4 regions of the Pseudarthrobacter sp. 05T312 genome follow, and region 2 is predicted to be linked to each of the others. Evidence: riboswitches for the same ligand, from Rfam matches in the RefSeq annotation. Region 2 holds a riboswitch; each other region holds the start of a gene.
The links. Region 2 has a riboswitch for thiamine pyrophosphate ahead of AC1DIP_RS03345 (FAD-dependent oxidoreductase). Riboswitches for the same ligand answer to the same signal wherever they lie in the genome.
Positions count from the first base shown of each region.

Region 1: it holds a riboswitch for thiamine pyrophosphate, as region 2 does, so the genes downstream of both, thiC (phosphomethylpyrimidine synthase ThiC) here and AC1DIP_RS03345 (FAD-dependent oxidoreductase) in region 2, are expected to answer to the same signal.
Region 3: it holds a riboswitch for thiamine pyrophosphate, as region 2 does, so the genes downstream of both, AC1DIP_RS05640 (ECF transporter S component) here and AC1DIP_RS03345 (FAD-dependent oxidoreductase) in region 2, are expected to answer to the same signal.
Region 4: it holds a riboswitch for thiamine pyrophosphate, as region 2 does, so the genes downstream of both, thiD (bifunctional hydroxymethylpyrimidine kinase/phosphomethylpyrimidine kinase) here and AC1DIP_RS03345 (FAD-dependent oxidoreductase) in region 2, are expected to answer to the same signal.

Region 1 covers NZ_JBFTLY010000003.1:207,295-214,780, reverse strand. The annotation lists gene AC1DIP_RS07010 (glucose-6-phosphate dehydrogenase) at 1-1,341, opposite strand, end outside; gene ffh (signal recognition particle protein) at 1,426-3,009, shown strand; gene AC1DIP_RS07000 (alpha/beta fold hydrolase) at 3,113-3,847, shown strand; gene thiC (phosphomethylpyrimidine synthase ThiC) at 3,844-5,670, opposite strand; TPP riboswitch at 5,666-5,773, opposite strand; gene AC1DIP_RS06990 (amidohydrolase family protein) at 5,851-6,933, shown strand; gene AC1DIP_RS06985 (VOC family protein) at 7,032-7,486, shown strand, end outside.
Region 2 covers NZ_JBFTLY010000001.1:653,752-661,237, reverse strand. The annotation lists gene AC1DIP_RS03360 (hypothetical protein) at 1-261, shown strand, start outside; gene AC1DIP_RS03355 (thiazole synthase) at 335-1,150, opposite strand; gene thiS (sulfur carrier protein ThiS) at 1,155-1,391, opposite strand; gene AC1DIP_RS03345 (FAD-dependent oxidoreductase) at 1,388-2,686, opposite strand; TPP riboswitch at 2,679-2,797, opposite strand; gene thiE (thiamine phosphate synthase) at 2,825-3,565, shown strand; gene AC1DIP_RS03335 (RNB domain-containing ribonuclease) at 3,605-5,083, shown strand; gene AC1DIP_RS03330 (DEAD/DEAH box helicase) at 5,374-7,068, shown strand; gene AC1DIP_RS03325 (DNA-methyltransferase) at 7,077-7,486, shown strand, end outside.
Region 3 covers NZ_JBFTLY010000002.1:324,645-332,130, forward strand. The annotation lists gene AC1DIP_RS05620 (glutamate--cysteine ligase 2) at 1-193, opposite strand, end outside; gene AC1DIP_RS05625 (UDP-N-acetylglucosamine 1-carboxyvinyltransferase) at 261-1,784, opposite strand; gene AC1DIP_RS05630 (energy-coupling factor transporter transmembrane component T family protein) at 1,903-2,703, opposite strand; gene AC1DIP_RS05635 (ABC transporter ATP-binding protein) at 2,700-4,244, opposite strand; gene AC1DIP_RS05640 (ECF transporter S component) at 4,244-4,867, opposite strand; TPP riboswitch at 4,935-5,075, opposite strand; gene AC1DIP_RS05645 (DUF4235 domain-containing protein) at 5,236-5,499, shown strand; gene mnhG (monovalent cation/H(+) antiporter subunit G) at 5,516-5,920, opposite strand; gene AC1DIP_RS05655 (MrpF/PhaF family protein) at 5,910-6,188, opposite strand; gene AC1DIP_RS05660 (Na+/H+ antiporter subunit E) at 6,185-6,730, opposite strand; gene AC1DIP_RS05665 (Na+/H+ antiporter subunit D) at 6,727-7,486, opposite strand, start outside.
Region 4 covers NZ_JBFTLY010000004.1:219,960-227,445, reverse strand. The annotation lists gene AC1DIP_RS08760 (vitamin K epoxide reductase family protein) at 1-173, opposite strand, end outside; gene AC1DIP_RS08755 (Rne/Rng family ribonuclease) at 612-4,037, shown strand; TPP riboswitch at 4,197-4,294, shown strand; gene thiD (bifunctional hydroxymethylpyrimidine kinase/phosphomethylpyrimidine kinase) at 4,302-5,822, shown strand; gene rplU (50S ribosomal protein L21) at 6,085-6,393, shown strand; gene rpmA (50S ribosomal protein L27) at 6,455-6,718, shown strand; gene obgE (GTPase ObgE) at 6,836-7,486, shown strand, end outside.

The DNA.
Region 1 (7,486 bases), on a different contig from region 2:
CTCCAACGGGACGTTGTTTTGTTCCCACGCCCTCAGCACCGGCTCAACAATCCGCCAGCAGTCCTCGGCAGTGTCGCTCCGGACCGACAGCAGCGGGTCACCGGCCAGGACACCCTCCAGCACTTCACCGTAGGGCAGGAGGTCGGACGCGCTCAGTTCCGCTTCCAGGGTGACCCGCCCGAGGCTGAAGATGTTTCCTGGGCCGTTGACGTCGACGTCGAACTCCAGCGTGTCCGGGCCAAATCCGATCCGCAGCTGGTTGGGGGAGTCCACACCGGTAAAGCCCTGCGGGAGGTGGGGCACCGGGAGGAAAGTGACCACCGCTTCCTTCCGTTTGTCGCCCAGGGCCTTGCCGGAGCGCAGGATGAAGGGGACGCCCCGCCAGCGCCAGTTGTCGATTCCCACCTGGATCTCGGCCAGCGTTTCAGTTCTCCGCGCGGCATCCACCCCGTCCTCCCCGGCGTAATCGGGCACCTGCTTCCCGGCCACCGAACCAGCCGTGTAGCGGGCCCGCCGGGAGTCAGTGACGGGATCCTTGACGCTGCTGGCGCGGAGGACGGCGGAAACCGCATCGCGCAGATCGCGCTCGCCGATGGTGGCCGGAGGTTCGATCGCCATGATGGCCATGACCTGCAGGAGGTGGCTCTGGATCATGTCGCGGAGGGCGCCGGCACCGTCGTAGTAGCGCGCCCGGCCTTCCAGGGCCAGGTCTTCGTCGAAGAAAATCTCCACCTTTTCCACGTGCTGCCGGTTCCACACAGGTTCCAGGAAGTTGTTGGCGAACCGCAGGCCCAGGATGTTCAGGACCGTGGCTTTGCCCAGGAAATGGTCCACCCGGTGGATGTGGTCCTCCGGTACCAGGCGGGCCAGGGTCCGGTTCAGGGAACGTGCCGACTCCTCGCTGGAACCGAACGGCTTCTCCATGACCAGCCGCGTGCCTTCGGGAACCTCCCGGGGCTGGAGTGTCTCGCAGGCCAGCTGGCTGATCCGGGGCGGAAGGGCGAAGTAGACCGCCACCGGCCCCTGCAACCCGGCGAGCAGGGCGGCAAGGGCACCCTTCTCCGTCACATCCACCTGGTGGTACGCCGTCTCCTTCCGCATCGACTCCAGGGCCTCCTTCCCTGCATTACCTGCCGCACCGGCAGCAGCGGCGAAGGATGCCTCCACCCGCTCCTGCCACTGTTCCGGTGTCCACGAATCCGAGCCGGCACCCACCAGGGCCAGGCCTTCCGCACGGCCGGCCGCAACAAGGCGGGCCAGGCCAGGGAGGAGGAGCCTGCCGGTGAGGTCGCCCGAGGCGCCGAGGATGAGCAAGGTCTTCACAGTCGTTTGGCTCGTCATTTGGCCAGCATGCCATCTACCGTGCCTGACTTGATACCCTAGATAGTCGAGTCCCGATCATCTCCTGAAAGAAGTTCACGGCGCGTGTTCAATTCACTGTCTGACCGGTTGACAGCAACCTTCAAGAATCTCCGCGGCAAGGGCCGCCTGACGGAGGCCGATGTCGATGCCACCGTCCGGGAGATCCGCCGTGCCCTCCTGGACGCTGACGTCGCCGTTCCGGTGGTCCGCGAGTTCACCGGGCGCGTCCGCGAACGCGCACTGGGAGCTGAAGTCTCCGGCGCGCTGAACCCCAGCCAGCAGATCGTTAAGATCGTCAATGAGGAACTCGTGGAGATCCTCGGCGGTGAAACCCGGCGCATCCGGCTGGCAAAGAACGGCCCCACCGTCATCATGCTTGCGGGCCTCCAGGGCGCGGGCAAGACCACCCTGGCCGGCAAGCTGTCCAAGTGGCTGAAGGCCCAGGGCCACAGCCCCATGCTGGTGGCCTGCGACCTCCAGCGCCCCAACGCCGTCACCCAGCTCCAGGTGGTGGGCCAGCGCGCCAACGTGCCGGTCTTCGCCCCGCACCCGGGAGCCACCTCCACGGAGCTGGACCAGCCCGCCGGTGACCCGGTCGCCGTCGCCCGCGCCGGTGTGGAGGAAGCACGCCAGAAGCTGCACGACGTCGTGATCGTCGACACCGCCGGCCGCCTTGGCGTGGACGCCGGCATGATGGAGCAGGCCCGCCAGATCCGCCGCGCCATCGTCCCCAACGAAGTGCTGTTCGTGATCGACTCGATGATCGGCCAGGACGCCGTCAACACGGCGCTCGCGTTCGATGAAGGCGTGAACTTCACCGGCATCGTGCTGTCCAAGCTCGACGGCGATGCCCGCGGTGGTGCCGCACTGTCCGTTGCGTCGGTCACCGGCAAGCCGGTCATGTTCGCCTCCACCGGCGAAGGCCTGGACGACTTCGAGCTCTTCCACCCGGATCGGATGGCCTCGCGCATCCTGGACATGGGCGACATCCTCACGCTCATCGAACAGGCCGAAAAGGCCTGGGACAAGGACGAAGCTGCCCGGATGGCGAAGAAATTCGCCGACCAGGAGGACTTCACCCTCGAAGACTTCCTGGCCCAGATGCAGCAGATCCGCAACATGGGCTCCATGAAGAAGATGCTCATGATGATGCCGGGCGCGCAGAACATCCGGCAGCAGCTGGAACAGTTCGACGAGCGGGAAATCGACCGCGTAGAAGCGATCGTCCGGTCCATGACCCCGCACGAGCGCCTGGCGCCCAAGATCATCAACGGCTCGCGCCGGGCACGTATTGCCCGTGGCTCCGGTGTCCACGTGTCCGAGGTCAACGGCCTGCTGGAGCGCTTCGCCCAGGCCCAGAAGATGATGAAGAAGATGGCCCAGGGCGGCATGCCGGGGATGCCCGGAATGCCCGGCATGCCCGGAGCCGGGGGCGGCGCGCGGAAGAACGCAAAGAACGCACCGAAGAAGAAGGCAAAATCCGGCAACCCCGCCAAGGCGGCACAGGAGCGCAAGGAGGCGGAAGCCCGCCGTGCCAACGCCGCCAAGGCGCTTCCCACCGGTGCTGCGTTCGGCCAGCAGGGCGGCGACTTCGACCCGTCCTCGCTGAACCTTCCCAAGGGCTTCGACAAGTTCCTGGGCAAATAGGAGTTCCCCGGCATCAGGAAGCGCCAGGTGCCGTCTTGACCGCTCAAGACGACACCTGGCGCTTTTTCGTTGGGATGTCGGCAGCGTGGAATAGGGTTGGGACATGTTCAAGCAGAGGGTAGTTTTCGTGCACGGCGCCGGAAGTTTCGGTGCCGCCGCGTGGCCCCGCCAGCACGGCATGGCACTGTCCTATGACGCCCTGTTCCTCCGCCGGCACGGCTACGATGCCGTCGCGGAGCCGGTGGAATCTTCGTTCGCGGAAGACACCGCAATCATCCTGCGGTCCCTGGGGGACGACGGCCGCGGCGCTGCCGGCGGACACGTGGTGGCACACGCCCAGGGTGCCATCGCAGCCATGATGGCCGCCGTTGAACGCCCCGACCTGGTCTTTTCCCTGACCCTGGTGGAGCCCGCCTGCCTGTCCCTGACCGCGGAACTGCCGGCCACGGCCGCCCACATCAGCCTGATGCAGCCACTGTTCGACGTCCGCCACCAACTCAGCGATGACGACTTCCAGCGCGAGTTCGTGCGCAGGATCTACGCCACCGACCTCCAGCAGCCTGCCACCGCCGAGGAGAAACGGTCCGCGCGGCGGCTGCGGCTCCAGGAGCCTTCGTGGGAAGCGCCGCTGCACATTGTTCCGGGCGTCCCCACCCTGGTGCTCACCGGAGGGTGGGAGCCGCTTTATGAGGAAATTGCCGGGTACCTCCGGGAAACCGGTGCCCTGCACCGCGTTGCCGCGGGAGGGCACCGGCCCCAGGACTCCCTGGACGGGGACCGGGCCATCCGCCAGTTCATCAGTGGGGTCAGCAGGAGCCAGCCCGCCCGGGCGTCCTAGCCTTCGGCGGGGACCCGCAGCTCCGGCAGGTACACCTTGCCGCCGGCTGCCAGGAACTCCTCGCTCTTCTCCCGCATGCCGGAGGCCATGTCCGCCAGCGCAGCCTGCGCCTCCGCGGACCCGTATTCGTCCCGGATGTCCTGGCTGATCCGCATGGAGCAGAACTTCGGACCACACATGGAACAAAAGTGCGCCGTCTTGGCCGGTTCGGCCGGCAGCGTCTCATCGTGGAACGACTCCGCGGTCACGGGGTCCAAGGACAGCGCGAACTGGTCACGCCAGCGGAACTCGAACCTTGCCTTGGACAGGGCATCATCGCGCTCATGCGCCCCGGGGTGGCCCTTGGCCAGGTCTGCGGCGTGCGCTGCGATCTTGTAGGTGATCACCCCCGTTTTCACGTCGTCCTTGTTGGGCAGGCCCAGGTGTTCCTTCGGCGTGACGTAGCAAAGCATGGCAGTGCCGTACCGGGCGATTTCGGTGGCGCCAATGGCCGAGGTGATGTGGTCATACCCCGGCGCCACATCCGTCACCAGGGGCCCCAGGGTATAGAAGGGCGCACCCTTGCACAGTTCCTGCTGCCGCTCCACGTTCTCGCGGACCAGGTGGAAGGGAACGTGGCCTGGCCCTTCCACCATCACCTGCACGTCGTATTCCCAGGCCCGCTGCGTCAGTTCGGCGAGGGTGTCCAGTTCGGCGAACTGGGCGGCGTCGTTGGCGTCCGCCGTGGAGCCGGGGCGGAGGCCGTCGCCCAGCGAGAAGGCGACGTCGTATTTGGCGAAGATTTCGCAGAGCTCATCGAAGTGCGTGTACAGGAAGTTCTCCTGGTGGTGGGCCAGGCACCAGCCGGCCATGATCGAGCCGCCGCGCGAGACGATGCCGGTCACCCGGTTGGCCGTCAGCGGGACATACCGCAGCAGCACGCCGGCGTGGATGGTCATGTAGTCCACGCCCTGCTCGCACTGTTCGATCACGGTGTCGCGGAAGATCTCCCAAGTGAGGGCGTTGGCCTCGCCGTTGACCTTTTCCAGCGCCTGGTAGATCGGCACCGTCCCGATCGGCACGGGGGAGTTGCGGAGGATCCACTCCCGCGTGGTGTGGATGTCGTCGCCGGTGGAGAGGTCCATGACGGTGTCGGCGCCCCACTGGGTGGCCCACTGCAGCTTGTCCACTTCCTCGGCGATTGAACTCGTCACGGCGGAGTTGCCGATGTTCGCGTTGATCTTCACCAGGAAGGCCTTGCCGATGATCATGGGTTCGGATTCCGGATGGTTGATGTTGTTGGGAATGATGGCGCGGCCGGCAGCCACTTCGCTGCGCACCAACTCCACATCGCAGTTTTCGCGCAGGGCCACGAACCGCATTTCCTGCGTGACGATTCCCTGCCGGGCATAGTGCATCTGCGTCACCGTCCGGCCGTCGACGGCGCGGCGGGGCACCGGCTGCGCACCTTTCCACTCCGCGGAGGCGGCGCCGCGGCGCACGGCCGAGCGGCCGTCGTCGAGCAGGTTGCGCTCCCGGCCGCCGTAGGGCTCGGTGTCAGCCCGTGCCGCGATCCACTCGGAGCGGAAGGGCTGCAGGCCGCGGACGGGGTCGCTGCCGGGTCCGGCGGTCCGGTAGGTCCGGAAGGGTGCGTTCGGCTGGCCGTTGGGGGACGGCTCAAGGGCAATTTCGGTCACCGGTACCCGGATCCCGGACGCCTCATCCGCAACGTAGGCGAGTGAATGCGACTTCAGCGACTGGGTTACCGGCGGCACTGAAGCGTCGCCGGGCTCCCCGTCGGACGGTTGGAGGGCAGGGTTCAACTGGGTGTTTTGCGTACTCAAGGGAATACTCACTTCCTTCGCCGGCATTACCCGGACAGGTTCAACGGTCGCAGGCTGCGTCAGCCCGATCTCAGCCCCTGCAAGGGCACCCGTGTGGTCAGGAACGAAGCTACCACAGGCACCTGGAGCGCCCTTGTCATAATTCCGGTGCTAGCCTGACCGGGCATCGAAAGGAGCCCCATGGCAGACATCATCCACTTCCGAGGCCCCGTCCTCACTGCACCGGACAGGGTGCGGCACGGGCTCTGGTCCGTGGACGGCAGGCTTACGTTCAGCAGGCCGGCGGCTGCTCCGGACCGGATTTTGGACGGCTGGGTGCTCCCGGGCTTCGTGGACGCGCACTGCCACATTGGGCTGGGTGCCGCTGGTCCGGTCGAACCCGCGGCCGCCAGGGACCAGGCGCGCGCGGACCTCAACGCCGGAACCTTGCTGGTCCGGGACGCGGGTTCGCCGGCAGATACCCGCTGGATGCAGGGCGGCAGGGACTTCCCGGTGTTGATCCGGGCCGGGCGCCATATCGCCCGGACGCGCCGCTACCTGCGGGGGTTCGCCGAGGAAGTGGAGCCCGGGGGCCTCGTGGAGGCCGTCCGCAAGCAGGCGCGCGACGGCGACGGCTGGGTCAAGCTCGTGGGGGACTGGATTGACCGCGGCGCAGGCGACTTGTCGCCGTCGTTTCCTGCCGACGTCGTACGCGATGCCGTCCGGGCCGCACACGACGAAGGGGCCCGGGTGACAGCGCACTGCTTCGCCGAAGACACCCTGGACCAGGTGCTGGACGCAGGCATTGACTGCGTCGAGCACGCTACCGGGCTGCTGCCCCGCCACGTGCCCCGGTTCGTGGAGCAAGGTGTACCGATCGTGCCCACGCTCATCAATATCGCCACCTTCCCCGACATTGCTGCGCAGGCGGAGCCCAAGTTCCCGCGGTATGCCGCCCACATGCGCGCCCTCTGGGAACGCAGGATGGAGCGGGTGGCGGAAGCCCATGCCGCGGGGGTCCGCATTTTTGCCGGTACCGACGCCGGCAGCGTGATCCGGCACGGCAGGATCACGGACGAAATCCTGGCCCTGCACGGCGCCGGCCTGCCCATGGACGCGGCCCTCGACTCCGCCTGCTGGGCAGCACGAACGTGGCTGGGAGCGGACGGAGTGGAGGAAGGGGCCCGCGCCGACGTCGTCGTGTGCCGGGAAGACCCGCGGGCGGCGCGGGAGACCATTACGGCCCTGGAGCACGTGGTGCTGGGCGGGCGGATCATTCGCTGACAAACGGCTCACCGGGACTTGGAATAAATTGAAGCTTCAAGTAATTTTAAAGTGTGACAGGCCGCCAACGGGACGGCCGCCAATGCAAGGAGCCTTCAATGACCGCATCAGCCAGCAGCCAGGATCTTCTTCCTGCCGACCTCGCCATGGGCACCGTGATGCTCAAGGTGGGCGACATGAAGGTCATGACCGACTACTACCAGCGCGCACTGGGCCTTGAGGTGGTCGCCGAGCAGGATGGCGGGCTCTACCTTGGCCGCCTCGGCAGGCCGTTGGTCCACCTCGCGCCGGCTCCCGGACTGCACCTTCCCGGCAGGGGAGAGGCAGGCCTGTTCCACACCGCGCTGCTCTTCGAGGACCAGGCTTCCCTCGCCGCCACCGTCGCCACTGCAGCCCAGTACGAGCCGCGGGCCTTCACCGGCAGCGCCGACCATTTGGTCAGCGAAGCCTTCTACTTCACCGACCCCGAGGGCAACGGCATCGAACTGTACTGGGACCGTCCCCGCAGCAACTGGTCCTGGAACGGGACCGACGTGGTCATGGACAGCCTGGC
Region 2 (7,486 bases):
GGCTTCGTCGTCTGGGCCAATGACAAGCGGCACTCCAAATACGGCGCGGCGTTGCCGGCCGGTGTTGCCGTGGGCGTCGCGGCGTTGGCCTGGATCATCCTGATGACCGCGGGCTTCGGCTACCTGCCGGGAACCACCTGGCTTCCCTGGGTCCTGCCGATGGTCCTGGGCGTCGCCGCGGCCATCGCCGCCGTCGTCTACCTGGGCCGCACCCGTGCCCGGCGCGATACGGAACGCCTGACTGTCATCCTGCGGCGCTGACCACCTGCAGGGCAGGACATACGCGTGTGGCCACCACCCGGCAGGGTGGTGGCCACACGCGTATGTCCCGGTGTCAAAGGAACTCCGCCCGGCCTTCCATCGCGGACGAGGCCAGGGCATGCTCCCGTCGCGGGATGCGCCCGGCTGCCCGGGCCATCCTGCCGGCGAGCACTGCATGCTTGAACGCCTCCCCCATGAGTGCGGGGTTCTGCGCCCGCGTCACGGCCGTGGCGAGCAGGACGGCGTCGCAGCCCAGCTCCATGGCCAGGGCCGCGTCCGATGCCGTGCCGATGCCGGCGTCCAGCACCACCGGCACCGAGGCACGGGACACGATGAGCTCGATGTTGTGCGGGTTCAGGATTCCCAGGCCGGTGCCGATCGGGGCTCCGAGCGGCATGACGGCGGTGGCGCCCAGGTTCTCCAGCCGCAGGGCAAGTACGGGGTCGTCGTTGGTGTAGGCGAAGACCTTGAACCCCCGGTTGACCAGCTGCTCCGTGGCGTCCACCAGTTCCACGGCATCGGGCAGCAGGGTCTGCTCATCGGCAATGACTTCCAGCTTCACCCAGTCGGTCTCCAGCGCCTCCCGGGCAAGCTCCGCCGTGAGGACGGCATCCCTGGCCGTGAAGCAGCCTGCAGTGTTGGGCAGCACGCGGATCCCGTGGTCCACCAACAGCTGGAACAGCGAGCCGGTTTCCGCGGTGGAGTACCGGCGCATGGCCACGGTGGTCAGGGCGGTGCCGGAGGCCAGGAGTGCAGCGCCCAGGCCGTCCAGGCTGGGTGCCCCGCCGGTGCCCATGATCAGCCGGGATCCGAGGGCGACGCCGTCAATCACCAGGGCGTCGGCGGCGCCGGGATTCCCGGCCGGGTTGATGGTGCTGGTTTCGGTCATGGTGTCAGCCTCCCTGTACTGCCGTGACAAGTTCAATGTCGTCGCCCTCGGCGAGCGCCGTGGCGAACCATTGGCTCCGCGGCACCACCTGGGCATTATGGGCGACGGCGACCCCCAGCTTCCCGCCGTCCGTCGCCTGGCCGTTGGGTGCCAGCGGGCGTCCGGTGACCTGGCTGACGAGCGTGGTGATGGAGGTGCCGTCCGCCACCGTGTGGGTGTTTCCGTTCAGGGTGATGTTCACGCTGTCTCCTTGATGTGGTGGTTTGTGCCGGCGGCGGCCGGACGCGAGAAGCGCTCCGGGCTGAAAGGCGCCCAGCGCGGGTCGGCATGCCCCTCCAGCAACCCGGCGCAGATGGCCGCGGCCGCGGGAGTGAGCAGCACCCCGTGCCGGAAGAACCCGGTGGCGATGATGAGTCCCGGGACGTGCCCGGCCTGATTGCCGGCGGATCCGTCGGCCGCCGGCACACGGCCCAGCAGCGGTGCATTGTCGGGGGTTCCGGGCCGGGCCCGGGCGGTGCACTCGAGCAGTTCCAGTTCGGCGACGGCGGGAACCAGCGCCTGGGCATCGCGCAGCAGCTGGTAGACGCCTCCGGCGCTCACGGCATCGGACAGGGCGTCCTCGCGCTGGGTGGCTCCGATGACCACGGTTCCGTCCTGCCGGGGAACGATGTAGACGGGGACGCCGTGCACCAGCCCGCGCACGGTGGACGTCACCAGGGGCTGGAGGTGAGGCGGAACGGCGAGGCGGAGGATGTCGCCGTGTACCGGGCGCAGGGGCAGGTCGAGGCCGCCGGGCAGGCCGCCAAGGTCCCCTGCCTGCAGGCCGTTGGCCACAATGGTCTCCGTTGCCAGGACGGTGCCGCCACCGGCAAGGGAGGTGCCGACGACGCTTCCGCCCTCCCACAGCAGTCCGCCAGCCCGGTCCGGCACGGCATACCCATCCACCGCCCCTGCCGCGGCCAGGCCAGGCTTCCCGCGGACGGCGCCGGCGAGGGCCCGCCGCAGGGCAGCCACCAGGCGGCGCGGATCTACCTGGTGGTCCGCGGGAGTGTCCAGGGCGCAGGCGATGGCGGGGCTGAGGAGCGGCTCGCGTTGGCGGGCTTCCCTCACCGTCAGGGGTTCCACGGCAAGTCCGTTGGCCTGCTGTACGGCGCGGAGGTCCATCAGGGCGCGGCGGTCCGCGGCGTCGGCACCCACGGCGAGTGTCGGCGTCGTCAGGTATCCGGAATCCGCGCCGGTGGCTCCTGCGATGCCTGCGGCGAAACCGGGCCAGCGGGAGGACGCGTCAAGCATCAGTTCCAGGAGGTCCTCCTCCTGGTAGTGCAGTTCGCTGACGGGGGCCAGCATCCCTGCGGCGGCCCAGCTTGCGCCGCTTCCGGGTGCGTCATCGATCAGGGCCACGGAGCGGCCGGAGCACTGCGCCTCCCAGGCGATGCCATGGCCCACCACCCCGCCGCCGATGACGGCGACGTCTGCGTGGACCGTGGAACGGGGAGCACCGGGCGGCCCGGCGCGATGGTCAACGGGGGTGCTCATATGGTTCCTTCCCTACGCCGGCATTAACCGGATCAGGTCAAGCGGTCGGCTCTGACGCCCTCTCAGCCCGGCGCTTTGTGACAGCTGCCGCGGGCTCCCGCAGTACCAGCCCAGTTTAGAGGAACTAGGCTTGCAGGCATGAATGTGTCCGCTTCCTCCCTGCCCCCGGGCCCCCACGCTCCAGCAATCCCGGCCGGCACGGCCGAAGTTGCCAACGCGGGCCACAACGATGCCCTGAAGGCAGCCCGCCTGTACCTGTGCACCGATGCGCGCGCTGCGCGCGGCGACTTTGCGGAGTTCGTGGACGCCGCGTTTGCCGGGGGCGTGGACATCATCCAGCTGCGCGACAAGACCATCGAGGCCGCCGAGGAACTGGACCTCCTGGCGGCCTTGAAGGAGACGGCGGTGCGGCACGGGAAACTCTGGGCCGTCAATGACCGCGCCGATATCGCCGTGCTGTCCGGGGCACCGGTGTTCCACATCGGCCAAAAGGACCTTCCGCTGGCTGCGGCGCGCACCCTGGTCAACGGCAACGCCGCCATCGGCCTCTCCAGCCACACCACGGGCCAGGTCGACGCGGCCCTCGCGGCAACCGGCGGCCCGTCCGGTCTGGACTATTTCTGCGTGGGGCCGGTGTGGGCCACACCCACCAAACCCGGCAGGGCCGCCGTCGGGCCTGAACTGGTGCAGTACGCCGCCGGCGCCTCCGGGCAGGCCGGGGATCCCGTCCCGTGGTTTGCCATCGGCGGCATCGACCACGGAAACGTCCGCGAGGTGGTGGAGGCCGGTGCCCGCCGCATCGTGGTGGTGCGCGCCATCACAGAGGCCCCCGACCCCGCAGCAGCCGCAGCCTCGCTCCTCGGCGCGCTGGACGGCTGAGCCTGCATAATCCCGGGACTTGGGGCTACGCTGAATTTTGTGTCACATCATCGGTTGGCCCCCAACGTCCATGACCACAGGAACGCCCTGGAAGAGGCGTTGGGCCTGCTGCGGACCGAGCTTGAGCTGCCGGGCCCGTACCCTGCCGACGCTGTGGAAGACGCCCGGGCCGCCGTCGCGGCGTTGAAGCTGCCTTCCTACGACCTGACCGCCGTCGAATTCGTCACCATCGATCCGGCATCCTCCACGGACCTGGACCAGGCAGTCTTCATCGAACCCGACGGCAACGGCTACCGCGTCCTGTACGCCATCGCCGACGTCCCTGCATTCGTTGCACCGGGTGGCCCGCTGGACGCCGAAACCCGGCGCCGCGGCCAGACGTTCTACGCCCCGGACGGGCGGATCCCGCTGCATCCGGAGGTGATCAGCGAGGGGGCCGGGAGCCTGCTCCCGGGCCAGGAGTGTTCGGCTTTCGTCTGGGACTTCACGCTCGACGGCGACGCGACGGTGCTGAGCGTGGGTGTCCGGCGGGCGCGGATCCGCAGCCGCGACAAGCTCAGCTACAAGGGCGCCCAGGCCGACCTCGACGCCGGGACCGCCCCTCCCGTCCTTCGGCTGCTCCGCGAGGTGGGACTGAAGCGGGTGGCACTGGAACGGGCGCGTGAAGGCGCCAGCCTGAACATGCCCGAGCAGGAAATCGTCCAGCTGCCGGACGGCGGCTACCGGATCGACGCCGTTCCGCAGCTTCCTGTCGAGGACTGGAACGCCCAGATTTCGTTGATGACCGGAATGGCCGCCGCGCAGCTCATGCTGGAGGGCAAAGTGGGCATCCTGCGCACCATGCCCGCCCCTGACGAACGGTCGCTGCGGCACTTCCGGCTGCAGACCGAGGTGCTCGGCAGGCCTTGGGACGGGCAGGTCAGCTACGGCGAATACCTGCGGTCGCTCGATCCCACCGACCCGCGCCAGTTGGCCATCATGCATTCGGCCGGGATGCTGTTCCGCGGCGCGTCCTACACCGCCTTCGATGGCACCGTCCCCGAGGACGGCATCCAGTCCGCCATCGGCGCCGCCTATGCCCACACCACAGCGCCGCTGCGCCGCCTGGTGGACCGGTTCGTGCTGGTCATCTGCGAGGCCCTGAGCAACGGCGGCGATGTTCCCGGCTGGGCGCGCGAAGCCCTGCCCCTGCTTCCGGGCATCATGGCGGGATCGGACCAGCTGGCGTCAAGGATGGAGCGCCTGGCCCTGGATACCGTGGAAGCGGCACTGCTGCTGAACCACATCGGGCAGGAGTTCGATGCGATCGTCATTTCCGGGTCGAAGCCGCAGAACGGGAACGGCAACGGGAATGGCAAGAACGGCAATGGAAACGGCAGTTCGGGAATTATCCAGGTTGCCGAACCGGCCGTGACCGCACGGTGCGCCGGCGAGCTGGAGTCCGGCACCAAGGTCCGGGTACGGCTGGTTTCCTCCGATATCACCACCCGGCAGATCCACTTCGAGCTCGTTTCCTGAGCGGCAGGCGGCTCCCAAGGCGGGCCGAAACCGTGTTTTTGAGCCCTTACGGCTAGACTGGAGGGGTAGAACTGGATGCCCGGTCGTTGATTTCCTTGATTTGAAACCAACAAGCCCGCCCCTACGCGATCTTGAGAAGTACCCGTTGGTCACCAGTGCCAACATTAGATAGCCCGCGATCGGCTTCCACTGGAATCGCTTGCGCGCCTGAGCGTGCTCCGGAGCGGCCAGCCTTGGCCGGCCCGTTGAGCAGGCAGCGCCATTGCCCAAATGAATAAGGAAACTCCCCTGTGAGTGAATTGCATACCCACCAGCTCCTCAGCGATGTGTCCGGCACGGAAACCATCGAGCCGGAAGAAACCATCATCTCGGACGAAAAGCCGCACGAGATCGCGGAGAAGTCCTTCGCCGACTACAACGTCCGCGCCGACATCGTCGAGTCCCTGGCCGACGCCGGCATTACCCACCCCTTCCCCATCCAGGCCATGACCCTGCCGGTGGCACTGGGCGGCCATGACATCATTGGCCAGGCCAAGACCGGTACCGGCAAGACCCTGGGCTTCGGCATTCCGGCGCTGCAGCGCGTGATCGGACAGGATGACCCGGGTTACGCCAAGCTGGCTGTGCCGGGGGCACCGCAGGCCCTGGTGATCGTCCCCACCCGCGAACTGGCCGTGCAAGTGGCCAGTGACCTGCAGACGGCGTCCCGCAAACGCAACGCCAGGATCACCACCATTTACGGTGGCCGGGCGTACGAGCCGCAGGTCGAGGCGCTCAAGCAGGGTGTTGAGGTAGTGGTTGGCACTCCCGGGCGCCTGATCGACCTGTACAAGCAAAAGCACCTGAGCCTGAAGAACGTCAAGCTCGTGGTCCTCGACGAGGCCGACGAAATGCTGGACCTCGGCTTCCTGCCGGACGTTGAGACCCTCATTGCCGGCACGCCTGCCGTCCGCCAGACCCTCCTGTTCTCGGCCACTATGCCCGGCCCCGTCATTGCCATGGCCCGCCGCTACATGACCCAGCCGACCCATATCCGTGCGGCGGATCCGGAGGACGAGGGCCTGACCAAGCGGGACATCCGCCAGCTCATTTACCGGGCACACAGCATGGACAAGACCGAGGTGGTGGCCCGCATCCTGCAGGCCCGTGGCCGCGGACGCACCATCATCTTCACCAAGACCAAGCGCACTGCTGCCAAGGTGGCCGAGGAACTGGTGGACCGCGGCTTCGCGGCCGCCGCCATCCACGGTGACCTGGGCCAGGGCGCCCGCGAGCAGGCATTGCGCGCGTTCCGCAACAACAAGGTTGACGTCCTGGTGGCCACGGACGTGGCTGCCCGCGGCATCGACGTCGATGACGTGACCCACGTGATCAATTACCAGTGCGTGGAAGACGAAAAGATCTACCTGCACCGGGTGGGCCGTACCGGCCGCGCCGGCAACAAGGGCACCGCCGTCACTTTCGTTGACTGGGACGACATGCCGCGCTGGGCACTGATCAACAAGGCCCTCGGCCTGAGCGTCCCGGAGCCCGTGGAAACCTACTCGTCCTCGCCGCACCTGTACATCGATCTTGATATTCCCGAGGGCACCAAGGGCCGCCTTCCCCGCGACAAGAGGACCCTTGCCGGTGTCGACGCCGAGGTACTCGAAGACCTGGGCGAAACCGGCAAGAAGAACAGCCGTGGCGGCCGCGACTCAGACCGGTCACGCGACCGTGACGGGCGGGGCCGCGGAAGGGCCGACTCCGGCAAGGGCGGCAGCCGCGAAGGCGGCCGCAGCAGCGACTCGGCTGGCCGCTCAGGCGAGCGCCGTCGTCGTACCTCGACTCCGGAGACCGCGCCTGCCGGCGAGGCCGCCGCACCCGCAGCCGACGGCGAAAAGCCGAACCGTGCCCGCCGTACCCGCACCCGCACCCGCCGCCGCAACGGCGAAGTGGTGGCCGGCGCGGACAACAGCAGCCAGCCCGGCACCTCCGAGGCCTAACCGCCCTGATGAGTGACACTGATTGGGCGCCGGACGGCGGCAGCCTGGTGGTGCACGCGGACAACGCGGCGTACCTCCCGACGCTGCCGGACGGCGCCTTCACGCTGATCTACGTGGACCCGCCCTTCAACACGGGCCGGCCGCAGCAGCGCCAGGAAACCCGGATGGTGGTGAACGCCGGCGGCAGCGGGGACCGGGTCGGCTTCAAGGGCCGTTCCTACGACACCATCAAGGGCGCCCTGCACCGCTACGATGACGCGTTCAGCGACTACTGGTCCTTCCTGGAACCCCGGCTCGTGGAGGCGTGGCGGCTGCTGGCCGACGACGGCACCCTGTACCTGCACCTGGATTACCGCGAGGTGCACTATGCCAAGGTGATGCTGGACGCCATCTTCGGCCGGGAATGCTTCCTGAATGA
Region 3 (7,486 bases), on a different contig from region 2:
GCTTGAGCTCGGCACTGAGGCCCATTTCGTCGTCGTAATCCGCCTGGTTGCCGGCATGCCTGCCGTCCAGCTCCGCGGGAGCATCGTCTGCTGCCACGCGGTGGCTGGCGAGGAGGGCGTCGGCCAGGGCAAGCGGCTCCCCGGACTCCGGATCAACAATCAGGAGTTCTTCCTCGACGCCGAATGTACGCATACGAATATTCTGCCGCGCCCGCCTGGCATTCAAAGGGGCGCCGCACTTCATGACGAAGGATGAATGCCTAGTCCTGGAAGTATTCCACCTTGGCGCCGATGGTGTTCAGGCGCTCCGCCAGGTCCTCGTAACCACGCTCGATGACATAGATGTTGCGCAGCTCGGACACGCCCCGCGCGGCCAGCATGGCCAGCAGCAGGCAGGCGGCGGGGCGCAGTGCCGGCGGGCAGCCGACCTCCGCGGCGCGCCACTTGGTGGGCCCGTTGACATAGATCCGGTGCGGGTCCAGGAGCTGCACCTGCGCGCCGAGCCGGTTCAGCTCCGTCAGGTAGATGGCCCGGTTTTCGTAGACCCAGTCGTGGATCATGGTCTGACCGTGGGCGTTCGCAGCGATCACGGCGAAGAACGGCAGGTTGTCGATGTTCAGCCCGGGGAACGGCATCGGGTGGATCTTGTCCTCGGGGGCACGCAGCTCAGAGGGCTTGGTGGTGACGTCCACCAGGCGGGTGCGGCCGTTGCGGGCCATGTATTCGCCCGAGATTTCGAGATTCTGGCCCATCTGTTCCAGCGTGGCCAGTTCGATTTCCATGAACTCGATGGGGACCCGGCGGACCGTGACCTCGGAGTTGGTGACGATGCCGGCCGTGATCAGGCTCATGGCCTCGATGGGGTCCTCGGAGGGGAAGTACTCGATCTCCGCGTCGATTTCCGGCCGGCCCGTGATCTTCAGGGTGGTGGTGCCCACACCCTCGATGGTGACGCCGAGCATCTGCAGGTAGAAGCACAGGTCCTGCACCATGTAGTTGGGGCTGGCGTTGCGGATCACCGTGGTTCCCGACCGGTGCGCCGCGGCCATGATCGCGTTCTCGGTGACGGTGTCCCCCCGTTCGGTGAGGACGAAGGAACGGTCCTCGGCGTCCGCGGCCGGGGCCTGGACGGTGTAGAAACCCGCGGTGGCCTCCACCGACAGGCCGAACTCACGCAAAGCCTGCATGTGGGGCTCCACGGTGCGGGTGCCCAGATCGCAGCCGCCGGCATACGGCAGGCGGTACTCCCGCGACTCGTCCAGCATGGGGCCGAGCAGCATGATGACGCTGCGGGTCCGGCGGGCCGCGTCCACGTCCATGGCATCCAGGTCCAGGACGGCGGGCCGGCGCAGGCGGAGATCGGTGTCGTTAAGCCAGGTGCACTCCACGCCGATGCTGGTGAGCACCTCGACGATGCGGTTGACTTCCTCGATCCGGGCCAGCCGGCGGAGCACGGTGGTGCCGCGGTTGATCAGGCTGGCGCACAGCAGGGCCACGCCGGCGTTCTTGCTGCTGTTGACGTCCACGGCGCCGGAGAGGGTGCGGCCGCCCTCCACCCGCAGGTGCGTCATCTTGGGCTTGCCCACGTTCACGATGCTGCGGTCAAAGATGTTTTCCAGCCGCTGGATCATTTTCAGGCTCAGGTTCTGCTTGCCCTGTTCCATCCGGGCCACGGCGCTTTGGCTGGTGCCGAGTTCGGCGGCCAGCTGGCCCTGGGTCCACCCCTTCTCGCTCCGGGCGTCCCTCAGCATGGCGGCAACGTGTTCAGCGGTTTCCTGAGTCATACCGCGAATATATCATAAATGAGCTATCGATCCCCTTGCTCGGGAGCAGTGGGGGGTGTCACCCCTGCCCTACCCATTCGGTGCGATAGGGAAGTATGCGTAGCTTTTTTGGCGGACGTTAGCTGCCCAGCCACACCATGTTCCATGTGCCTGCCGAGACAGCTGCTGCCAGGGCAAGCCCGGCCACCAGCACACCGCCGGCAACCACCCAGGAGTCCAGCGGGCTGAAGGTCGATTCCCTGGCCCACGTCCGCCGGCCGCCGCCGAATCCCCGCGCTTCCATGGTCACTGCGAGCCTGGACGCACGGCGGATGGCCTGCACCAGCAGACCGAAGCTCTGGCCCAGCGTCGCCTTCACCCGCTGGCCGAGGCTGCCGCGGGCGCCCACGCCCCGGGCACGGCGCGCCATCCCGATGGTCTGCCACTCCTCTGCCATGAGCCCCACCAGGCGCATCGCGGCGAGGGTGCCCAGGACGAACCGGTGTGGCAGGGGAGCCTTCTGCGCCAGTGCATCCGCGAGATCCGTGGGATCGGTGCAGCTCATCAGGAGCACTGCCGGCAGGGCGATCGCGAAGCCGCGCAGGAGGAAGCCGATGCCCAGCTGCAGCGAACCTTCGCTCATGCTCCAGATGCCGACGTCGAGCAGGATCCTTCCGCTGTCCGGTGCCAGGATGGCGGTACTCCAGCCTCCGATGGCCGCCGCGAGGATCAGCGGCCATCCGCGCTGCCACAGCAGGGACAGGGTCAGCCCGGCCAGGGGAAAGAGCATCAGTTCGAAGACCAGGGCCACTGAGGCGGACACCCAGTCGATGGACAGTGCCAGGACCGCGGTGATGAGCAGGACCGCCGCGAACTTGCTGAGTGGATTGGCGCGGGCCAGGAGGGCGCGGTTGCCGCTCAGGGTGAGTTGCTGCCTCATGGTGCCACCGCTTCCGCGGCAGCCATCCGCAGTTCCGTCCCGCCCAGGGCCCCGGTGAACTCGGCGTCATGGGTCACGGAAACCACCGCCGTGCCGGCATCCAAAAGCTCTGACAGGAATGATGCGAGCTCGGCCCAGGTATTGGCGTCCTGCCCGAACGTGGGCTCGTCGAGGATCAGTACCTGGGGGCTGGCGGCAAGGACGGTGGCCACCGAGAGGCGCCGCTTTTCCCCGCCGGAGAGCGTATACGGGTTGGCGTCCACCAACTGGGTGAGCCGCAGCCGCTCTAGCAGTTCGTCCACCTTGTCCCCGCCGTGGCCCAGGTGCCGCGGGCCGAACTGCAGTTCGTCCAGCACCTTCCCGGTGACGAACTGGTGTTCCGGCTCCTGGAACACCGTGCCCACCCGCGAGATCAGCTGCTCGGCCTTCCACTTGTAGGGGTCGATGCCGGCGCCGCGGCTGAGGTCCAGGGTGGCGGACACCTTTCCGGCCACCGGCTCCAGCAGCCCGGCCAGGGTCAACGCGAAGGTGGACTTGCCGGCGCCGTTGGGACCGGTGATGGCCAGGGCCTGCCCGGCGCGGACCTGTGCAGCCACGTCCTCCTGGACCGGCACCGGCGGAATTTTCCGAAAGCCCTGCCGGCGGGCGCGTTCGCGGGATACGGCCAGCTGCTCTGCCGCCAGCAACAGGTTCCCCGTTCCCGCGGCCGGGACGGCGGCGCGGGGACGGGTCGCGGGCACATACCCGGGCACCCACACGCCGGCCGCGGCCAGCATGGTCCGCGCCTCACCGAGCACGCGGTCCGGGGGCCCGTCCAGGAGCACCGCAGGATCGCTGGCGGAGCCGGGCTGCAGGACAATGATCCGATCCACCATGTCCTTCCACACGGATACCCGGTGCTCCACCACCACCAGCGTGGCGCCGGTTTTGTCCAGGGAGCGGGCCACTGCGTTGCGGACCTCCAGCACGCCGTCCGGGTCCAGGTTGGCGGTGGGCTCGTCCAGCAGGATCAGGCCGGGGCGCATCGCCAGGATGCCGGCGAGCGCCAGGCGCTGCTTTTGGCCGCCGGACAGGGCCGACGTCGGGTGGTCCAGCGGGAGGTGGGAGAGTCCGACGTCGGCAAGCGCCGCGTGCACGCGCGGCCAGATCGCGTCGCGGGGCACGGCGAGGTTTTCGGCGCCGAAGGCGACGTCGTCCCCCACCCGGGAAAGGACCACCTGCGTTTCGGGGTCCTGCTGCATCAGCCCGGCGCGGCCGCGCCGGGCACGGGGCGCGGCTCCGTCCACCAGGAGCGAACCGGACTCGTCGGCGTCGCCTGCCTCGCCGTCGTCGTTGATGTCTCCCAGGACGCCGGCCAGCGCATGCAGCAGCGTGGACTTCCCGGCGCCGGAGGGCCCGAGCAGGAGCACCCGCTCCCCCGGGGCGATGTCCAGGTCAAGGCCGTGGACGGCGGGTTTGGGCCGGCCGGCATGCCGCCAGCCCCAGCCACGGGCGGTGACGGCGGCGGGGCGGACCGCGCCGGAGTCCTGGGAGGGTGCCATCAGGAGAAGACGGGCTCCGTTGCGGCCTTGCGGGACGCGAAGGAGCTCAGCACGCCGGTGCGTGCCAGGCCTCGGGTGGCCAGCCAGGCCAGGGCGCCCGCCAGGATGGCCCCGGAAATGGTGGTGAGGACGATGTAGGCCAGCTTGTCGGCGCCCGAGTAGGCGATGTTCCAGCCCCACGGTGCGAACGAATCATTCAGGCCGCAGAAGAATCCGGCCGCGGCGCCGGCCAGCAGCGATACGGGCAGGTTAAACTTCCGGTACACGAAGATTGCGAAGATGATTTCCGCGCCCAGCCCCTGGATGAAACCGGAGAAAAGGACCGAGGCGCCGTACTGGGAACCCATCAGCAGCTCGCCGGTGGCTGCGACGGTCTCGCAGAACAGGGCGGCCCCGGGCTTGCGGATGATGAGCATCCCCAGCACGCCGGGAATCATCCAGCCGCCGGCGAGCAGGCCGGTCAGGGGCGGGTAGGCGGCGTTCATGGGGGCGGACAGGGCGGCGGCACCCTGGTCCCAGGCCCAGAAAATGACGCCGCCCGCGATGGCCACCAGCGCGGCGACGACGATGTCCACGACGCGCCAGGACTTGCTGGTGGTCTTCTTGATTGCTGCAGTACTCATGTGATCCTCCTGGGAAACAGGAGGGGAAAGTGGACCCGGCCGGCGGCCTGTGGCCGTGGAACCGCGACACTTTGAGAACTCGACTCCCTTGCGCCGGTACTAACCGGATCAGGTTCGAGGGTCTGCGGCTGTCCGCACTCTCAGCGCCCACCTGCGGTGCCCGGCTAATGCCAGGTTGCCCGACGGCGGCGCTCCCCTGTCGTTTTTAGTGTTGCTTTTCGTGTGGGTAACGCTTGTTGTTGTGCCCTGTTGGGCGTGGTCAAGTTTACACCTGGCAGGGCTGGATTGCGGGCTGCGGGCGCCAATCCCCCGGATATGACCGGCTAGGCTGGGGGCAGTCCGTTTTCCGCCCGCAAGGAGTACCTGGAATGAACCTTCTCATCAAACTGCTCGGGACAGCCGTGAGCCTCGGCGCAGGCCTCGCCGGCACCAAGCTGGTCAATGCCATCTGGGAAAAGACCACCGGACAGAAGCCGCCCACCGGCAAGCACGAGGACGTACCCACCAGCCTGCGTTCCGCGCTGACCTTTGCGCTGATCTCGGCGTCGGTCAGTGCCATCATCCAGGTCCTGGCCAACCGCGGAACCCAGCGCGCCATCACCCGCTTCGCGAAGACCCAGGACATCGTCTAGCGTCCTGCCCTTGGCGTTACCGGCCGTCGTCGGGGCTGTCCTTCCGGGCAGTCTCGGCGGCGGCTTTTTGCACCACGGCTTCGAGTTCATCGGCGGTGAGCAGTTCCCGGTGCAGGTGCTTGGTGCGGTAGCCGGCACGGCCCACCATGTGGGCGGACACAGGCACCGTGAGCAACTGGAAGATCCACGCCACCACCAGGACCGGCCACACCCACCACGTCCGCATCTGCAGCCCGATGGCCGCCAGCAGCAGGAAGAGGCCCAGGACCTGGGGCTTCGTGGCGGCGTGCATGCGGCTCAGGAGGTCCGGGAACCGCAGCAGGCCTATCGAGGCACCCAGGGACATGAGGGCGCCCACCACCATGAACACGGCGGAGACGAGGTCGATCCAGGCGTCGGGGCCGGAGAAGTCAGGATTCATTGGGTTTGACCCTCCTGTCGGCCACGAACCTGGCCACGGTCACGGACCCAATGAACCCGATGATGGAGATGGCCACCACCAGCATCAGGTTGTTCAGGTGCCGGTTCACTGCCATATCGATGCACAGCGCCCCGGCCAGGATGGCGAGCAGCACATCCGCAGCCAGCACCCGGTCCAGCAGCGACGGGCCACGGGCGATACGGATAATGGCACCGGCGGCCGCCAGCGAAAAAATGACGGCTGTGACAGCCAGGACAACGTGCATCATGCGCTGGCCTCCATACGGACCTCTTCGAGTTCATCCGCGGTGCCCATGATGCGGATCAGGCCCGCTTCAATGGAACGGACCTCGTTCCGGAGGCCCTCCACGTCCTTCTCGGAGGTGATGTTGAGTGCGTGCAGGTACAGGGTGGACGTGGAACGGTCCACCTCAACCACCAGGGAGCCCGGGATCAGGGAAATCACGTGTCCCGTGGCAGTGACGATCAGGTCCTGGTGGCTGCGCAGCTTGACCGCGACCACGGCATTGGTCACCTTGGGGCCGCGGACCGCTGCCAGGTACAGGACCTGGGCGCTGGCCACCACCACCTTGCCCACGAAGGCCAGCGCAAAAGGCACGGCGTAGAGGATATTGAACCGGCCACTGAGTTCCACCGGCGGGAGGTAGAAGAGCCGGGCCACGCCAACGGCCAGCAGGGCCCCGAAGAGGAGGTTGCCGGGGCTGAAATCCTGCCAGAGGGCGCCCCACACAACCACCAGCCAGACCAGGAGCGGCAGTTCCTGGCGCAGCGAAATGCGTTTGCGGCTCATCGTCCTCCTCCCACGGCGGTGGCGGCGGGAACGGCGGTAGCCTCACCCAGCACCGCCTGGATGTACGGCGTCCGGTCAAGCATGTCCCGGGCTGCCCGGTCGGAAAGAGCGAACAATGGTCCGGCGAAGACGGTCAGGGCGACACCGAGCACCACGAGGCCGGCCGTGGAACCCACCATGGTCCGCGGCAGGAGGGTCACGGTGTTGTTCACCTTGGCTCCCGGACCGGAAACCCTCGCGGCAGGAGGGGCAAGGAGCACAGGGTCCGGGTGCTCGGCGTCCTCCGGCTTCCGCCAGAACGCGCGGTTCCACACCCTGGCGATGGCCAGCAGCGTCAGGAGGCTGGTGACCACGCCGCCGATCACCAGTGCGTAGGCCAGCGGAGTGCCCAGCTCCACGCCGGCCTGCAGCAGGCCTACCTTGCCCAGGAACCCGGAGAACGGCGGGATGCCGGCCAGGTTCATGCCGGGGATGAAGAACAGCAGCGCCAGCATGGGTGAGAGCTTGGCGAGTCCGCCGAGCCGGTCCACGGACGAGCTGCCGCCACGCCGTTCGATGAGGCCGGTGACCATGAAGAGGCTGGTCTGGATGGTGATGTGGTGGGCCACGTAGAAGACTGCCGCCGCCAGGCCCACGGCCGAGGACATGGCCAGCCCGAACACCATGTAGCCGATGTGGCTGACCAGGGTGAACGAGAGGAGGCGCTTGATGTCGCTTTGGGCCAGGGCGCCCAGGATGCCCACCAGCATGGTCAGC
Region 4 (7,486 bases), on a different contig from region 2:
AGTTTTTCCAGGACCAGGGTTCCGGAGGCAAACCAGCCGACGATGCCGGTGATGACCAGCAGCCAGCCGAAGGGCCGGTTCCGGGCCATCCGCGGAAGGCTTCCGGCGGCGCTGGTTTGCGGCTCGGCGGCCCGTTCCTGCTCGTGGGCGCTGACGGGGGAGATGCTGGGCATGGGTGTTGCGTCCTTTTCGTCCGGTGCTCCTGTGCCTGATTGTAACGCCGGCGGCTGGAGCCACCACACAGGCAAAGGAACAGCAACGCCCGCTTCCGCGGCGATCCGGCGCGGGTGTGAGAGAATGGACGTGGCTGGAAGCCGATCCACATTCGGACTCCGGTCCGGTGGTTTGTTCCCAAGACCGCCAATGATGAGCAGGGCAGGCTTCGGATTCTTCCGGCAAACCCGCGACTCCATTGGGCGGCACCTGGTTGTAGCACGCAGAACAACGGGTTTTCAGAACATCCGCCGGCTCCCACGGGCTGCCGCACCCCAATGACGGTGCGAACCTGGGAGTATCCACTTGACTTCTGTCAATGCCTGCGGGTGTTGACAATATGTGCCCCAATGGGTGCCGGATGTGGCGGTACGTCAGGGGCAGGAGTGTTGCCACATATGGACAATGATCAGGAACTGGCCGTTAACGACGAAGCAGCGGCTGCTGCGCCCAAGAGGGCTCCGCGGACCCGCCGCAAAGCGGCAACAAAAACCGGGGAAGCTCCCGCGGATGCCATGACCAGCGGACCGGACGCCGCTTCGGCCCCCGGTGAAGACCCGGCCGGTCAAGAAGCCGCGGTCGAAGCAACCGCCGTGGAAGCAACCGCTGCCGAAGAAGCCGGCACCGCGCAGAAGGCCCCCGCCCGGCGAACCCGGGCCCGGAAGAAGGCCGACACCGCCGAACCGCTGCCTGCCTTCGCCGCTGACGTGGAGCCTGCTGCCGAAGTGGCGGCCGTTGACGCACCGGCCGCCATTCAGGACCCTGCCGCCGAAAGCCCTGCCGTTCCTGCCCAGGATGCAACGGCAGATCCCGAAACCAAGCCCGTCCGCCGCCGTCGGGTAGCCACCCGCAAGGCTGCCTCCCCGGTCGCCGCCCCCACAGGTGACTCCGCGGCAACGGCTGACGAAACACCTGCAGCCGCAGCCCCTGAAGCTGCCGCAGCCCCGGAAGCCGTGCTGCCGGAAGCCGCTGACCAAGTCGCGGAACAGAACGTGGAGCAGGCGAACGGATCCGCCGGGCAGGAAGCAGGTCCTGCGGTGGCAGGCGCCCCCGCACAGGAGCAGCCCACGGAAGCGCCGGCAGTGGAAGACGGCGAGGCCGCCGCTGCCGCCAGCCCCTTCGGTTCCCTCTTCCTGGAACCCGCTTCCCCCACGTCAGTACTCTTCCAGGCGCCGGACCTCAGCACTGTAGTCCGGCCCGCGGCGCCCGCAGCCGCGGAGCCCGAGGAAGAAGAATCCGAAGACGTCGAGGATTCCTCCGGCCGCCGCCGTCGCCGCAGCCGTGGCCGCAGGGGCCGCAGCCGTATCGGTGGTACGGCGGAGGAGGATAACGAGGACAGCAGTTCCGATGCTGAGGACGAGTCTGACGAAGACGCAGCCGGCCAGGTGGAAGACGGCGTGACGTCGCGCCGCCGCCGTCGCCGCCGCCGCGGGGACCAGGACCTTGAGCTCACGGGCGGCGGGGACGATGATCCGCCCAACACGGTCACCCGGGTCCGCGCGCCGCGTGCTGTCACTGAAGCGCCCGTGAGCAACCGCGTGACCAGCGTCAAGGGCTCCACCCGCCTGGAGGCCAAGAAGCAGCGCCGCCGCGAATCCCGCGACACGGGCCGGCGCCGGACTGTCATCACCGAGGCCGAGTTCCTGGCGCGCCGCGAGTCCGTGGACCGCCAGATGATCGTGCGCCAGCGCGATGACAGAATCCAGATCGGCGTCCTCGAAGACGGCGTCCTGGCCGAGCACTTCGTGTCCAAGACCCAGCAGGATTCGCTGATCGGCAACGTGTACCTCGGCAAGGTCCAGAACGTGCTGCCGTCCATGGAAGCGGCGTTCGTGGACATTGGACGCGGCCGCAACGCCGTCCTGTACGCGGGCGAGGTCAACTGGGAAGCAGTCAACCTCGAGGGCAAGCAGCGCCGCATCGAAAACGCACTGAAGTCCGGCGACACCGTGCTGGTGCAGGTCACCAAGGACCCCGTGGGCCACAAGGGTGCCCGCCTCACCAGCCAGATCTCCCTGCCCGGCCGCTACCTGGTGTACGTCCCCGGCGGTTCCATGACGGGCATCTCCCGCAAGCTGCCCGACGTCGAACGCAACCGGCTCAAGCGGATCCTCAAGGACCGGCTGCCCGAACACGCCGGCGTCATTGTCCGCACCGCTGCCGAGGGCGCTTCCGAGGAAGAGCTCACGCACGACATCAACCGGCTGCGCGCACAGTGGGAAGGCATCGAAAGCCAGTCCACGTCCACCAAGATCCTGGCCCCCGAGCTCCTTTACGGCGAACCCGACCTCACAATCAAGGTGGTCCGCGACGTCTTCAACGAAGACTTCTCCAAGCTCATCGTTTCCGGTGAGGAAGCCTGGGACACCATCGAGGCCTACGTCACCTACGTGGCGCCGGACCTCGTGGGGCGGCTCGAGAAGTGGACCAAGGACCAGGACATCTTCTCGGCCTGGCGCATCGACGAGCAGATCCACAAGGCCCTCGAACGGAAGGTCTTCCTGCCCTCCGGCGGCTCCTTGGTGATCGACCGCACCGAGGCCATGACCGTTGTGGACGTCAACACGGGCAAGTTCACCGGCAGCGGCGGCAACCTTGAGGAAACCGTCACCAAGAACAACCTCGAAGCGGCCGAGGAAGTGGTGCGCCAGCTCCGGCTTCGCGACATCGGCGGCATCATCGTGATCGACTTCATCGACATGGTGCTCGAATCCAACCGCGACCTGGTCCTGCGCCGCCTGGTGGAGTGCCTGGGCCGGGACCGGACCAAGCACCAGGTTGCCGAAGTGACCTCACTCGGCCTGGTCCAGATGACCCGCAAGCGCATGGGCACCGGCCTGCTCGAAGTGTTCGGCGAGCAGTGCGAGGCCTGCGCCGGCCGGGGCGTCGTGACCCATGACGATCCCGTGGAGCACCGCCGGGCCAACATCGTGGCGGCCGAGCACCACGTCCAGCGCACCGACAACCGGCCCGAAGCCCGGGCGGAAACGCGCCCGGAAGCGCAGCGGAACGACAACGGCCAGCCCGGTGTCCGGACCGAACGCAAGCGGCGGCGCGGACGCGGCGGCCAGCAGCCCGAGGCTGCCCCGGCACCTGCCGTGCATGTCCACACCGTCCAGCCGGACCCGTCCGACGCCGAGCGGCACGCCAAGGCGGAGGCCACCAGGCTTGCCCTCGCAAACATCGCCGCTGCCGCCCATGCAGCCCACCTGCACGACGACGAGGTGGCGGCAGCCCGGCAGGTGCCGTCCGTGGAGCCTGCGCCGGTACCCGTTGAGGAGACGCACGACGCCGATGCCCCGGCACGTCCCGCAGCCGTCCTCACGTTCGGCGGCGAGGAAGTCCCTCTTCCGTTCGTGGAGCACGCCGGGGAACAGCATCCGAAGCCTGCCCTGACGCTGGACCGGCTTGCGGAAGCATTCGCCCACCTGGGCCAGCCGGCTTCCCCCGTGGAGAACGCCCCTGCCAGGCAGGCAGAGGCCGTGCAGGCAGCAGGAGAGGTCGCGCCGGAAGGGCAGGCCGACGGCGGGACGGCAGAAGGCCGCGCCGGTGCCGCTCCTGAGGCGTCGCCTGAAAAGGACTATTCGGACCACACGCTGGAGCAGTCCCGGCAACGCCGGCCCCGGCGCCACCGGGCCGCCAGCCGTGCCCAGGGTTCCGCCAACGAGACCGCTGTCCAGCACCATGAAAACGTCCAGGCTGATGCCGGTGGGCACTCGCACGCAGCCAAGGCCCCCGAACCGGCGAAGGACCAGCCGGAACCGCGCAAGGCGGCCGAGGAACCCATCATCCTCGGCGTCGGGGTGCCTGCCTCGGAACTCTAGCCACAGGAGCGTCCAGCCAGGAATCCCCGTCCTGCGCATCGGTCCACCGGGATTTCCGGGTGGACCGTGCGGGGCGGGGATTCCTGCTGTTCCGGGGCGGTCTATTCTGCGGCGGCCGTTGTCACCCTTTTCCCCGGCTGCGGCGCACGGGCTAGGGTAGGAACCGACACGGGGTGCCGCGCAGCAGGCCGGCTGAGATCCAGACCCGTTGAACCTGTCCGGCTAGTACCGGCGAAGGGATGTCTCTTGTCTTCGACCCTTTCCATGCCCCTGCCAGCTGCCTCCTCCGTCCGCACCGGGCTGCCCACCGGCCGGGACGTCCCGCGGGTCCTGTCCATCGCCGGCTCCGACCCGTCCGGGGGCGCAGGCATCCAGGCCGACCTGAAAAGCATTGCCGCCCACGGCGGATACGGCATGGCTGCCATTACCGCCCTGACGGCACAGAACACCCGCGGCGTGCAGTCCGTCCACGTTCCTCCCGTGGCTTTCCTCGCCCAGCAGCTGGACGCGGTCAGCGATGACATCTCGATCGACGCCGTCAAGATCGGCATGCTGGGGGACGAGGCCGTGATCCGCACCGTCCGGCACTGGCTGGAGAAGGTCCGTCCCGCCGTCGTGGTCCTGGACCCGGTCATGGTGGCCACCAGCGGCGACAGGCTGCTGGAGGAGTCCGCCGAGGCCGCGCTCCGGGACCTGCTGCCCCTGGCCAACCTCATCACTCCCAACCTGCCGGAGCTTGCCATGCTGGTGGGTGCGGACCCTGCCGACAGCTGGGCGGCCGCGCTGGAGCAGGGGCGGCACCTGGCGGACGCCACCGGCGCCACCATCCTGGTCAAGGGCGGTCACCTGGCGGGTGCGGACTGCCCGGATGCGCTGGTCAATACGGCTGGCCTCCTCGCACAGGAAGTGGTGGAGGTGCCGGGAAACCGCATCAACACCCGCAACAGCCACGGCACCGGCTGTTCCCTGTCTTCCGCGATGGCCACCGTCCAGGCTCGCTTGGGCGACTGGGAGGCATCCCTCCGGACGGTCAAGCCATGGCTGGCAGGCGCCCTTGAAAACTCGGAGCAGCTCGAGGTGGGCCAGGGAAACGGGCCGGTGCACCACTTCCACCATGTGCGGCCTGCCCCCGCGGAAGGCGGCTTCGCTGCACGGCTCTGGGCAGAAGCCCAACAGGACCTCGCGGACATCTACGCCCTGGACTTCATTCACGGCCTGGCCGCCGGGGACCTTCCCGAGAAGGACTTCGCCTACTACCTGGCCCAGGATGCCCTGTACCTGAACGGATACTCCCGGGTGTTGGCCCGCGCCAGCGCCCTGGCTCCCTCGGAAGCGGAACAGCTGTTCTGGGCCGGGTCCTCGCAGCAGTGCCTGGAGGTGGAGTCGGAACTGCACCGTTCCTGGCTCAGCACCCGGCCCGCCCAGAACGGCCTCGGCCCCGTCACCAAGGCCTACGTGGACCACCTCACCGCAGCGTCGGCGTCGGGCAGCTACGCCGTCCTGGCCGCCGCCGTCCTTCCCTGCTTCTGGCTCTACGCCGAGGTGGGCGAAAAGCTGCACGGCCAGTTTGTTGCCTCCTTGGAGCCGGAGGGGCACGCCTACGCGGCCTGGCTGCGGACGTATGCCGACGAAGGATTTGCCGAAGCAACGCGCCGCGCCATCGCCATCGTGGACGCAGCTGGCCGGAAGGCCTCGGACGCCGAGCGGGAGGCCATGGTGACCGCGTTCAAGCAGTCCTGCCGCCTGGAAGTGGAATTCTTCGACGCGCCGAGGCTCCATTCCTGACTCCTGCGGGCAGCACCGCCGCTATGATGGAGTTCATGGTTGCGGTGCTGCCTGCCGGAGTGTGGTTACTACCACACCCGGGCCGCCGGAACCAGCCTCATTTGCGGCCGTAGATGGATTTAGCGTATTCTAGATCTTCGGTGCTTACGCCAACACTTGGGTTATGACCCCACGGCGTTGAGGCACAGCGGGAACCCTGACTTTTTTGAGTCGGTTCCGCACGCAAATTTTGTAATAAACGTCGAGAGAAGTGAGTTCCCAAGTGGTGTACGCGATTGTCCGCGCAGGCGGCCGCCAAGAGAAGGTTTCCGTTGGAGACTTCGTTACCCTGAACCGCGTCGCCGGTGGAGCCGGCAGCACCATCGAGCTGCCCGCACTGCTCCTGGTTGATGGTGACAAGGTCACCTCCGCCGCCGCTGACCTGGCCAAGGTAACTGTTACGGCTGAAATCCTCCAGGACCTGCGTGGTCCTAAGATTGTCATCCAGAAGTTCAAGAACAAGACCGGCTACAAGAAGCGCCAGGGTCACCGCCAGGAACTGACCAAGGTCAAGATCACCGGCATTAAGTAACCACCGGTTACTGTTCAGGTATTTCAACAGATTCCCCAGAATTTAGAGGCAGGCATTTCAGATGGCACATAAAAAGGGCGCGAGCTCCACTCGCAACGGTCGCGATTCCAACGCTCAGTACCTCGGCGTCAAGCGCTTCGGCGGCCAGGTCGTTTCCGCAGGCGAGATCATCGTCCGCCAGCGCGGCACCCACTTCCACCCCGGCGCCGGCGTTGGCCGTGGCGGTGACGACACCCTGTTCGCACTGACCCCGGGCGCCGTTGAATTCGGCACCCGCCGCGGTCGTCGCGTGGTCAACATCGTTGCTGCTGCAGCTGCAGAGTAACAACCAGTTCTGAAGCGGTGGAGCGGGCCTGAGGGTCCGCTCCACTGTTCTTTTAACAGCATTACAATCGATGTGGCGTCCCCGGGCGCCCCATAAACAGCATCTGAGGAGATCCACGTGGCCAGCTTTGTAGACCGGGTAGTACTGCATGTATCCGGCGGAACCGGCGGCCATGGTTGCGTCTCCGTCCACCGCGAGAAGTTCAAGCCCCTCGGCGGTCCCGACGGCGGGAACGGCGGCAACGGCGGCGACGTGATCCTTCGCGTGGACCACCAGACCACCACCCTCCTCGACTACCACCACGCACCGCACCGGCACGCGAGCAACGGCGGCCCCGGCATGGGCGACTGGCGCGGCGGCAAGAACGGCGAGACCCTGATCCTGCCCGTACCGGACGGCACGGTTGTCAAAACCAAGGACGGCGAAGTCCTCGCCGACCTCGTGGGAGAAGGCGCCGAGTTCGTGGCAGCCGCCGGCGGCCTGGGCGGACTCGGCAACGCTGCCCTGTCCTCACAGAAGCGCCGCGCCCCGGGCTTCGCGCTGCTCGGCATCGAAGGGGATTCCCGGGACGTCGTCTTGGAACTGAAGTCCATTGCCGATATCGCCCTGGTGGGCTTCCCGTCCGCCGGCAAGTCCAGCCTGATCGCGGCCATGTCCGCTGCGCGCCCCAAGATCGCCGACTACCCGTTCACCACCCTGGTTCCCAACCTGGGCGTGGTGCAGGCCGGCGAAGTGCGGTTCACCATCGCCGATGTTCCCGGCCTCATC